Linked DNA regions of Pyxidicoccus trucidator. The protein of the gene in region 1 binds, or shares a complex with, the protein of each later gene. Links are inferred from orthologs where the notes say so. Each region holds a gene or a part of one and is shown on either strand. Other genes may lie near its edges.

Region 1 (3,660 bases):
AGGCCGGCCGTGGGGAGGTAGCCCAGGATGATTTCCCCCGCCTTCATGGACATGAGGCGCCCGTTGGCCAGCGCCGTCCCGTGACGGAGGGACGTGCCCTTCAGGGTCTCCACCGCCGCCCGCCACCGGTCGATGAGGGGCAGGTTGGGGTTGTCCCGGCTCCGCGCGACTGGGGCCGGCGCCGCGGCGGGCTCTGGCTCCGGTTCAGGCTCGAGGTCCGGTGCGGACGGAGCGACGGGGGCGCGGGTGACGGGCGCCGCGGGCGGAGCAGGCGCGAAGGCGCGCGGGGCCCCAGCGGGTGGGGCGGAGGCGGGGGCGCGTGCGGCGGTGGGGAGCCCATTGCCGGACGTGGGTGCATGGGCAGCGCCGGCCACGGGGGCGGACGCGAGCGCGGCGGGCGTGGCGGCCAGGGAACCGGGCGTGGACCCGAGGGACGCGGGCGCAGCCGTTATAGGGCCGGACTCGGATGGGAGGCTGGCGGGGGCGGACGCGAGCGCGGCGGACGCTGTGGCCACGGAGCCGAGTGCTGGCTCGAAGATGGCGGGAGCATGCACGGTGGCCGTGTCAGCGACAGGCGTCGCGGCGACGGAGTCGAGCGCGGACTCGGCGGCGTCGGGGATGCACTCGCCGGAGGCACAGCCCTCGGGCGAAGCCTCCTCCGGGTAGTAGCGCGAATCGTCGTCCTCTCCGTAGTCCGAGGGCTCGGAAGGCCCCGATGGCTCCGGCTTGCGCACGTTGGTGACGCGGACCGTGGGCGCGGGCTCGGTGGTTCGCGACAGCGGCGTGGCTCCGGCCGGAGCCTGTGGTGGCACCGCGGGAGCCGCGGGCTGGGCGGCTCCGCCCTTGCGGAGGAAGGAGAGCGGGCGAGCGGCCGACGGCGGCAACCCGTCCATGAGCGGGCCGGAGGGCACCAGGTCCTCGGCGGCGTAGGCGGGGACGGCCGAGGGCGACGCGGCCGCCATCGCGGTGGCGCCAGCGCCTCCACCGTTGCGCAGGAACGACAGCGGACGCGCGGCCGAAGGCGGCAGGTCGTCCATGATGGGCCCGGTCGGAGCCATGGGGGGCATGACCGGAATGGCCGTTCCCGAGCGCATCGGCTCGGCGAAGCGCTGTGCCTCGGCCATGTGTGGAGCTTCGCCGTAGCGCGGCGCGGCTTCCGACGCCCGCATCGGCTCAGCGTGCCGTGGGGCTTCGGCGGTGTGCGGGGCTTCGGCGTAGCGCACGGGCTCCGCCGAGCGCATCGGCTCTACCTGTCGCAGGGGCTCCGCGGCGCGCGGAGGTGCGTCGTGCCGGGACTCAGGCGCGAAAGTTCGTGGGACTGGAGCGACCTCCCGGCGCTCCAGCGGTGTTCTTGGCGTTGCCGTCCGTCGGGGACAGTCCGGCCGCGAGCTTGTCCACGCGAGCGAGCAGCTCCGGGATGGAGCCGCCCGGCGACAGCTGGATGGCCTTGAGCAGGGCCATCTCCAGCGCGAGCCTCGGCTGGGCCGCGCGCGACACGTCCCACACGCAGCCGTGCACCACGTCGAAGAGGCGCGTGAGCTGCGCGGTCTCCGCTTCCTTCGCCAGCGCGATGAGCGCCTTCTGCTCGGACTCGGCCAGCTCGTCCGGGGCCTGGTTCAGCGTCTTGGTGACGAAGAGGTGCCGCAGCTGCAGGGCCAGCTCCTCCGCCAGCCGCTTCAGGTCCAGGCCCCGGTTGAAGACCTCCTCCACGCGCTCCAGGATGCGCTTCGCGTCCTTGCGCACCAGCGCCTCGGCGAAGTCCTGCACCATCGTGCGGTCGATGGCGCCCAGCGCCTCGGCCACGTCCTCGTCCGAGGCGTTGGCCCCACACGAGGCGAGAATCTGGTCCAGGAGGCTGAGCGCGTCGCGCATGCCTCCCTCGGACTGACGCACCACCAGGGACAGCGAGCGGTCGGAGATGCCGGCCCCCTCTGCCTTGCAGATCTCCTGGAGCCGCTGGAGCATCCGCGCCGCCGGAATCCGCCGGAAGTTGTGGCGCTGGCAGCGCGAGAGGATGGTGTCCGGGAGCTTGTGCGCCTCGGTGGTCGCGAAGATGAACTTCACGTGCCCGGGCGGCTCCTCCAGCGTCTTGAGCAGCGCGTTGAACGCCGCCCCCGACAGCATGTGGACCTCGTCGATGATGTAGATCTTGTGCCTGTCCCGCTGCGGCAGGTACTTGGCGTTCTCGCGAATCTCGCGGACGTTCTCCACGCCGTTGTTGGAGGCACCGTCGATCTCCGCCACGTCCACGCTGGTGCCGGCGGCAATCTCCGTGCAGGCGCGGCACTCGCCACACGGGTTCGCCGTGGGGCCCTTCTCGCAGTTGAGCGCCTTGGCGAGCAGGCGGGCGGCCGTCGTCTTGCCCACCCCACGCGGACCGCAGAACAGGTACGCGTGGGCGACCCGGTCCATCTTGATGGCGTTCGCGACCGTCCGGACGACGTGCTCCTGTCCGGTCATGTCATCGAATTTCTGCGGACGCCATTTACGCGCGAGGACGAGGTAGCTCATGGGGTTGGTCATCTAAACACGACGGCGTGAATGATCCATCTCGCGGCCTGCCCACCAGGTGGGATTGTACTCAGCGTCCGAGCGCCTGTAGCACCACGCCGGCCGCGTTGTGTCCGGCCGCGCCGATGACGCTGCCCGCGGGGTGGCACCCGGCGCTACAGAAGTAGAGCCCCTGGACCGGCGTCTCGTAGGGCAGCCGGTCGGTGAAGCCCAGCTTGTTGTCCACATGATGGATGTGGCCCCCGGTGATGCCGAAGTGCTTCTCGATTTTCGGGGGCGTGAGGGTGAAGGTCTCCTGCACCAGGTCGCTGGTGCCGGGGGCGAAGCGGTCGCAGATGGACAGGAGCTTTTGCACGTAGCGCGACTCCTCCTTCTCCCACGTGGTGCCCTTGAGCTCGTAGGGCACCCACTCCACGAAGAGGGCCGAGTTGTGGTGCCCCTCGGCATCGCGCAGCGACGGGTCCACCGTGGTGTGGATGTACCACTCGATGGAGGGGAACTCCGACAGCCGCCCCTCCTGCGTGTCCTTGTAGGCGCGCGCCAGCGCCCCGAGCACGTCGTCCTCCTGCGGCAGCAGGTGGATGGTGGGGCCGAACTGGCCGCGGTCCTGGGGGAGGCAGGTGAAGGTGGGCAGGTCCTTGAGGCAGAGGTTCACCTTCAGCGTGGTGCCCGGTGTCGCCATGGCGTCCACCTTCGCCCGGTAGTCCGCGGGCAGCGCCGCCGAGTCCACCAGCTTCAGCGTGCGGAAGGGGTCGCCGTTGGACACCACCACGGAAGCGTTCACCTCCTCGCCATTCGCCAGCACCACGCCCTTCACCACGCCCCGGTCCACGCGCACGGAGGCCACCTTCGCGCCGGTGCGAATCTGCGCGCCGTACTTCCGCGCGACGTTGGCGATGGACTGGGTGACGGTGCCCATGCCGCCGCCGACAATCATCCACGTGCCGCCGCTGCCGGGCAGCCGGCACATGTTGTGGACGAGCAGATTCATGCCCGTGCCGGGCGTGTCATAGCCGCCGTCCAGGCCGGAGAAGGCGTCCGTCACCGCGTACATGGCCTTCACGAAGTCGGACTTGAAGCCGAAGCGCTCCAGGTACTCGCGCGCGGTGCCCCGGCACAGCCGCACGAAGTGCTGGCGCAGGGCAGGGC
Region 2 (3,229 bases), on another replicon or contig:
TGCAGCGCGTGGGTGCCCTGCCCCATGGCGTCATTGGCGTAGGCGAGCGCCCCGCCGAAGTCGCGCTTCTGCAGCGCCTCGGACAGCTCGAAGAACTCCTCCTCGCGGGCGTGGTGGACCAGCATGGCCACGTCCGCCTTCTCGATTGCCGGCCCCTCCGAGTACGTGGCCAGCTTCTCCAGCTCCGACTGGAGCAGGCGGATGTTGCCGCCGATGCGCTCCTTCAGCTCGTCCAGCGCGCCGGGCCCCAGCTTCTTCTTGAAGGGCGCCAGGAACTCCTTGGCGATGTCGGAGAGGTCCAGGTCCTTGTGGCGCGCGGCCACCTTGCGCTCGACGACGTGGCCCTTGTCCTGGGCCAGCTTCACCAGCGGATTCTTGGCGTCCACCTCCGAGGCCGCCATGACGAGCGCGTGCCCGGACGGAACCCCCTTCTGGATGAGCTCCAGCAGCGCGGTGGCGTCCCCCTCCGGCGCGGAGATGCGCTCCTCGCGGCAGAAGGCGGCGGCCTCCGCGAGGAAGGCGAGGTCCGCCTCCGCGAGGTCCACGTTGAGCTCGTCCTTCCACTGCTCCACGGACGGCGCGCCGGACTTGCCCGGGTCCAGCTGCTCCACGCCCCAGCCCGCGCGCGCCGCCAGCGCCAGCAGCCGCCGTGCGCCCTCCTTCCGCTTGCCCGCCTTCCACGCCTCGCGCGCCTTGCCGAGCGCGTCCCCCCTCCCCTTCTTGGGCGCGAGGAACTCCGGGTCCCTCACCAGGACGACCTTGCGCCCGGGGAACAGCGGCATGGTGGCCAGCTCCTGGGCCACCTCGCGGGGGCTGCCCGCGTCCAGCACGGCCAGGTTGAGCCCCATGGCCGCGTCCGGCACCAGCACCTTCACCAGCTCGTCGGCGCCCTTGCGGACCAGGAACTCCTCACCCCACAGGAGGTACAGCGGCGCCACCTTGCCCGCCTTCACTTCCTTCAGCACGTCATCCAGGTCGGCGCTCACCGTGCTGCCTCCGTGAACAGCTCAATCAACATGCGCTCCAGTTGCAGCCGGGGCGCGCCGTTGCGGGCAATGGCCGCGCGCGTGCCCTCCAGCAGCGAGTGGCGCCGGTGCAGCAGGGCCTCGGAGGTGCGGGCGGCCGCCTCGCGCGCCAGCGCCTTCAAGTCCCGGTTGGCCAGCGACTCCTCCAGCCCCACGCGCGCCAGCGCCACGTCGCGCGTCCACAGCACCAGCAGCTCCAGCGCGCCCTCCGCGTCCTCGCGCGAGCCGCCGTGCGCCTCCGCGAAGCGCAAGAGGCCCACCGCGTCCTCGCCGCGCAGCGCCTCGAAGGCGGTGAGCATGTCCTTCCGCTGGGAGAGCGCGTCCACGTCCAGCGCCAGCGCGCGGCCCAGGCTGCCTCCGGCCATGACGGCCGCGAGCGCGGCGGTGTCCGCGTCCAACTTGCGCTCCTGCTGCACGCGCTGGGCGACCAGCTCCATCGGCAGCGGGTTGAAGTGCACCTTGCTGCACCGGCTGCGGATGGTGGGCAGCAGCCGGTCCATGGCGTTGGCCACCATGATGAGGGTGGTCTCCGAGGGCGGCTCCTCCAGCGTCTTCAGGAAGGCGTTCTGCGCCTGCACGTTCAGCGTCTGCGCGGAGACGATGATGGCCACCTTGCGCTTCGACTCCAGCCCCCGCAGCGCCAGCCGCTCCTGGAGGCCGCGAATCTGCTCCACGCGCAGCTCGCGGCTGGGCGTGCCCGTGAAGTCCGAGCGCCCCGCCAGCCCGCGCGACACCCGCTCCTCGTCCGGCATCACCCACGTCACGTCGGGGTGCAAGCCCCTGTCCACCCGCACACAGCTCGCGCAGGTGCCGCAGCCCACGTCCGGCTGCTCGGGGCACGTCAGCGCCTGGGCCAGCCCCACCGCCGCCAGCTCCTTGCCCACACCCTCCGGCCCGGCGAAGAGATACGCATGGTGCACCGCGCCGCCACGCAGTGCCGCCTGGAGTGAATCAATCGCGCGCGGCTGTCCCAGCACCGATGCCAACGTCATGAGGCGTGTATCCCCGGAGGTAGGCCACCCGTCAACAAGCTGCCTTGACCCACCTGTAACGCGCTGGTGACATGCGGGGCCCTTGCTTTCCTTCCTCCAGAGCAATCTGTCCCTAGCCGTGGGTGCGCTGCTGGCGCTGGTGATGCTGGCGGTGCGCACCGGCACCTCGGACAAGGACCTGCGCCGAGACCTGAACGGCGCCATCCGGCTGCTCTTCGCCTTCCTGGTGCTGCGGCTGGCGGCCTGGGCCCTGCCCCTGACAACGCCCCAGGCCGTGCTGACGGCCTTCCGGGTCGGCTGGATGCTGACCTTCGCCTTCGGCGTCATCCGCGGGTGCGTGGGCTTCGGGCTGAAGCTGATGCGCCTGCGGGCCCACTCCGTGGCGCCGCCCAAGATCCTCCGGGACGTCATCGACTTCACGCTGTACGCGCTGGCCGCGGTGCCCATCCTCAAGACGCAGCTGTCGCTGGACCTCACCGGGCTGGTGGCCACGTCCGCGGTGCTGTCGGTGGTGATGGGCCTGGCGCTCCAGGAGACGCTGGGCAACCTGTTCGCGGGCCTGTCGCTGCAGTTGGACCGCCCCTTCGAGGTGGGGCACTTCATCCGCATCGGCAACCACGCCGGGCGCGTGGTGTACATCGGCTGGCGCTCCATCCGCCTGGCCACCTTCCGGCGCGAGGTCATCACCCTGCCCAACAGCATGGTGGCCAAGGAGCTGGTGCAGAACTTCTCCGAGGACCAGGAGCCGGTAGGCGTCGACGTGGAGATTCGAATCTCCCACGACGCTCCGCCCAACCAGGTGAAGGCCGCGTTGCTGGAGGTGATGCGGGAGATTCCACAGATTCTCGTGGAGCCGCCGCCGCTGTCCCGCACACTGGCGTACGACGAGTCGTGCATCCGCTACATGGTGCGCTTCTTCCTGGCGGACTACGGGCTGGCGGACACGGTGAAGGAGGACCTGCACACGCGGCTGTGGTACCGGCTGCGCCGGGAGAACATCGAGATTCCCTACCCGCAGCGCACGGTGCACGTGCGGCAGGAGCTGGCGCGCACGGAGCTGTCCGAGGACACGGTGCGCGGGCTGCTGCGCGCGGTGGACCTCTTCCATCCGCTGGGCCCGGAGGACCTGGACCGGCTGCGCCAGGAGGTGCTGGTGCGCCGCTTCGGCAAGGGTGAGCGCATCATCCAGGAAGGCGACGAGGGCCGCACCTT

The links. Proteins that work in one complex are often made in the same cells at the same time.
Region 2: dnaX (region 1) and holB share a complex: the UniProt entries of both Bacillus subtilis proteins name them as parts of the DNA clamp loading complex. The link is inferred for Pyxidicoccus trucidator from one-to-one orthologs.

Annotation. Positions count from the first base shown.
Region 1 is NZ_JAAIXZ010000001.1:126,065-129,724, reverse strand. What follows is about bases 405-3,271. They hold dnaX (DNA polymerase III subunit gamma/tau), read right to left. Parts: upstream 2,512-3,271; coding sequence 1,297-2,511; downstream 405-1,296. Other genes in these bases: G4D85_RS00610 (phytoene desaturase family protein), read right to left, coding at 2,582-3,271; G4D85_RS00620 (DNA polymerase III subunit gamma/tau), read right to left, coding at 405-1,124. Outside these bases: more of G4D85_RS00620, read right to left, coding at 1-404; more of G4D85_RS00610, read right to left, coding at 3,272-3,660. UniProt on the Bacillus subtilis protein: Part of the beta sliding clamp loading complex, which hydrolyzes ATP to load the beta clamp onto primed DNA to form the DNA replication pre-initiation complex.
Region 2 is NZ_JAAIXZ010000011.1:10,454-13,682, forward strand. What follows is about bases 1-2,833. They hold holB (DNA polymerase III subunit delta'), read right to left. Parts: upstream 2,018-2,833; coding sequence 983-2,017; downstream 1-982. Other genes in these bases: holA (DNA polymerase III subunit delta), read right to left, coding at 1-986; G4D85_RS28115 (mechanosensitive ion channel family protein), read left to right, coding at 2,100-2,833. Also shown: more of G4D85_RS28115, read left to right, coding at 2,834-3,229. UniProt on the Bacillus subtilis protein: DNA polymerase III is a complex, multichain enzyme responsible for most of the replicative synthesis in bacteria.